Regions from separate parts of the Gardnerella sp. C0684A1 genome, predicted to be linked through region 2. Evidence: riboswitches for the same ligand, from Rfam matches in the RefSeq annotation. Region 2 holds a riboswitch; the other holds the start of a gene.

Region 1 (2,207 bases), on a different contig from region 2:
TCTGTTACTAAGTAAAGTGTCCAATCTACTGGTTCTACTGTGAAATCTATGCTTGTAAGATTTAATATTTCATCTGCGCTTAGTTTCGAAAGTGCGTCAATCCAAAGTGTGCGGAAAGTTCCAGGATTGATTTCCGCGTTTCCTTTCGCATTGATTCCAGCATTGATTCCAGCATTTTCTGAGCACGCGTAGCTTCCTGCTGCTGCAGCGTGCGCGTGAGCCGCTACTGTAGCAGCAAGTGGACAAGATGGGTTTGTACCAACGTATGCTGCTACAAGAGCCCCTAGAGCGCATCCTGTTCCTACTACTTTTTGCATTATTTCAGAGCCGCCTGAAACGCGCGCAAGGCATCCGTGAGCATATATTGCGTCTTGTTCTCCAGAAATTGCTACTACACTGCCGTGTTGTTTTGCTAATTTCCTGGCTGCTGGTAGTGCAGAATTTACGCTGTCTAGTGAGTCGACTCCGCGCATATCTCCCTTTTCGCCAGCTAAAGCTAAAATTTCCGCAGCGTTTGCGCGAATAACAGTAGGATTTTCTGTAATAATATTTTTTACGAAATTAATTCTTGAAGTAAGCGCTCCTAATCCAACTCCGACAGGATCTAAAACCCACGGCGTACCAGACTTTTTGCAGCCGCGTATTGCAGCGTTAATAGAAGTATCTGTGTAATTTTTTCTAAATGTTCCAACATTAACCAGTACTCCTGAAGCAATTTGCGCAAGTTGCTCTGTTTCTTCAGGATCGCACACCATAATAGGCGTTGCTCCGGCAGCGAGTAGAACATTAGAAGTAAGTTCTTGAACTATGTTATTCGTAACGCAGTGTGTAAGCGGTTTGGCAGAGCGCATGCGTTCTATGCAATTTTTCACGTCTTCTATGAACATGCGCTTGCGTGCTTTTGAAGAAAAATCTCTATCGAAATTTGTTATGGAATTGCCGCTAGATTGCGAATTTTTTGAAGTATTTCCTATGTTCAACGTTTCCATGATTTTCCCTTCGCTAGTACTACCTAGATCAGGTTTAACGGGTATAATCTCAGCGACCTAGCGCACCCCGAACCGCGTTACGACTATACCGTTTGAGCGCGACTGCTTGTGCGGGGCGTGTGTTAGGCTCAGTTAGTTCGTGACTTTGTAGAAATTACGCGTAGTCAAATATAAAAGTAATTTACGAAAGGCTATTGTGCCGCATACTCATAATGCTGCGTCCGCCAAAAAGCGCGGAGCTAAGAATGTTAGGAATGCTAAGAATTCTAAGAATGTTAATAATAGTAAGAATTCTAAGAATATTAAAAATTCTAGGGATTCTAAGAATAACAAGGATTCTAAGAATCTTAAGCACTTCGGTAAGTTTGGGAAGTTTAGTAAGGATTCTAAAGCAAGGAATGTTGAAAAAGCTGGCGAATTCGGGAAGATAAGTAAAACTAAAAAATCCTATAAAAATAAAAATAAAGATAAAGAATCTCATTCTATTCGTGACTCTCGTGAGTTTCGTGAGTTTCGTGACTCTAGAAGCTTTAACGAGTTAGAAAAAAAGCAGATTTCACAAAACGAGATTGTTATACCAGATTCTGCAATAGAATCGCGCGAAAACTACAGTGATGATGTTACGTTTGCGCAACTCGGTGTTCCGGAGCCGTTAGTAGAAGTGTTACGCGCTGACGGTAAAACTACCGCATTCCCAATTCAGCAAGCGACTCTTCCAGACTCTTTGCGTGGAGCAAATATTTTAGGCCGTGGCCGTACAGGAAGTGGTAAAACTCTCGCATTTGCTATTCCTTTAGTAGCTCGTTTAGCAGATAGTTTTGTTGATTTGATTCACTCTGGTAAAAACAGGCGCGATAGGGTAGATGATGCTGTTCCTGCTCCACATGCCATGATTTTGGCTCCAACGCGAGAGCTTGTACATCAGATTGATGATGTTATTGCTCCTCTTGCTGCAGCTTACGGTATGCGCACTGTGACTGTATATGGTGGAGTGAGCTACAGGCGTCAAATTTCTCAGCTTAAGCAGGGTGCGCAAATTGTATTGGCTTGCCCTGGACGTTTGGAGGATTTGTTACGTCAGGGTGCGTTGACTCTTGAAAAAGTTGCAGTTAGTGTGCTTGATGAGGCAGATGAGATGGCTGATATGGGCTTTTTGCCTGCTGTTACGCGTCTTCTTGAGCAAGTTCAGCCTGATGGTCAGCGCATGCTGTTTTCTGC
Region 2 (2,207 bases):
TAATTTCAGTGTAAGGAACTTCCAAATCGTAAGAACCATACTTATATTCAAAATGAACTGGCGTAGTCTTACGGATATGAGCTTTGTCCCTCTGAGTGCATCCACGTGCGGCAATATCAACACGCTGTTGCTTTTGAAGTTTTGCAGCTTCCTTTGCTTCCTTAGCGTTAATAAAAGCTGGTTTCTTTTCTTCAGTTTTTTCCTCAGATTTTTCGGAAACTTTTACTCGCTTAGCGTAACCGTGTTTTGCCTCACCGCGTACTTTATTCCAATGCTCAACAAATTCGTGCATTGTAGATTCTGGTGTTTCTGAATCATACAAAACTTGCGAAATAAAGAAGCCAGCAGCTTTAGTGCTAGCAATCATATCTACATCGTCAAGCTGAGTTTTTCCGCCAACAAGAACAGGGAAATCACTTGCTTTGCAAATCGTATTAATTTTTTCTTCATCAAGCGTTGTGTGATTAGCTTCTAAATCGTAAGCTGCAGTAGTGTTTTCGCAGCCTTCTTCAGGATTGTGCATTGCAGTTACGCAAATGTAATCAATGCAGCCATCTGGAAGCTCATTTATAACTTTTACTAAGCTTTCAGTTTCAACAGACAAACCAATTACGGCATCTTCGCCAAGCAGTGCGCGTGCTTCTCTAGGTTCCATATCGCTTTGAGCTAAGTGCACGCCGTCAACTTTAATGCTTTGATTACGAGCTTGCCAAGCAACATCAACACGCTCGTCAATAACAAACGTTACCGAATCGCACTTGTTGTTATCTTCGATTATTTGCGCGATATCACGAGCTATTGTTGTTATTTCTTTAGCATTTTCATTGTTGCAATGAAGACGTATAAAAGTTGCGCCAGCGCGTAATGCATCATCAACAACATCAGTAAGCGGTCGATTAGAGCAAACTTGCGGATCTGCTATAAAACAAGCGCTGAGATTAAATTGATCACGCATTGATGCGTATGGATAATTCGAGGTCATGCTATTTTTCATTGCTCCCTACGTTGTATTAACTAACAGGTTCGAAGGGTCAGGCTTGTTGGCCTATCTCAGCTTTCTTGCGGAAAGCACCCCTGCAAAAATGTCGAATTATTAGCCAGTTTACATGATTACGTGGCCTTTGTTTGACGGGTATGTTGCGAAAGTGTTGATTTTTATACAAAAACCCGCTCAGCTCCTTATGCTGGGCGGGTATAACGAACGGCACGCACACTTTAAAAGTGGTATGGCTTCATCTACCTAACTTCTTTCTCGCTCTCGCAATTATTCCCCTTCGCGAGTAACACGGTACAAATATATTGCAGAGATTCTTATTTTTCTACGGTTACATTATTTATATTACTTATAACGCGTTGAAAAAAGCTGCAAAAACAGGGTTAAAGGTTATAATGTTATAAAGAATTATTACAAATTTATGACGAATCTGCGTGTCGAGTACAAAAGATTCAACCAAAACACTTTTAAATATCTAGTTGCAGACCGTAGATTACACTGTTACGTATGACTTCATTGCGATTAGCTTTAGCGCAGATTGATACTTGCGTAGGAAATATAGAAAGTAACAGCAATAAAATAGTGCAATACTCGCGCAGGGCAGCGCAAGATGGTGCAAAAATAGTAGTTTTTCCAGAAATGACACTTACTGGATATCCTATTGAAGATTTAGCGTTACGAGCAACATTTAGAACAGCCGCTTCGAAAGCAGCAGAAGAATTAGCAGAAAATCTTAAAAAAGAAAACTTAGGTAACTTATACGTAGTAGTCGGAACTGTAGGAGTAGACGAAAATTCCGGAAAACCAAGAAACAGGCTTCTTGTACTTCACGACGGAGAAATAAAACTCAACTACGATAAGCATTTCTTACCAAATTACGGCGTATTTGACGAATTTCGTATTTTCTCTTCCGGCAACGAGTGCACGGTTATGAACATTGACGGCAATCGTATAGGTTTTGCTATTTGTGAAGACATTTGGCAAGACGGAGGGCCGGTTGAAAAACTAGCCAATATTGGTATCGATCTTCTTGTTACAATGAACGGATCTCCATATGAAGAGGGAAAAACTCACGTACGCTATCAGATTGCTGCAAAAAGAGCAAAACAAGTAAAAGCGCCAGTAGTATACGTAAATCAGGTTGGAGGACAGGATGATCTCGTATTCGACGGAGCAAGTTTTGTCGTAGACTCAGATGGTAGTTTACTTGAAC

Evidence for each region. Region 2 has a riboswitch for thiamine pyrophosphate ahead of thiC (phosphomethylpyrimidine synthase ThiC). Riboswitches for the same ligand answer to the same signal wherever they lie in the genome.
Region 1: linked by a shared signal. The riboswitch ahead of thiM (hydroxyethylthiazole kinase) and the one ahead of thiC (phosphomethylpyrimidine synthase ThiC) in region 2 are both predicted to bind thiamine pyrophosphate.

What each region holds. Positions count from the first base shown of each region.
Region 1 is NZ_JBLTSX010000002.1:201,789-203,995, reverse strand. It holds gene thiM (hydroxyethylthiazole kinase) at 1-989, opposite strand, end outside; TPP riboswitch at 977-1,069, opposite strand; gene ACNEUN_RS02575 (DEAD/DEAH box helicase) at 1,186-2,207, shown strand, end outside.
Region 2 is NZ_JBLTSX010000004.1:143,491-145,697, forward strand. It holds gene thiC (phosphomethylpyrimidine synthase ThiC) at 1-982, opposite strand, end outside; TPP riboswitch at 981-1,086, opposite strand; gene ACNEUN_RS04995 (NAD+ synthase) at 1,502-2,207, shown strand, end outside.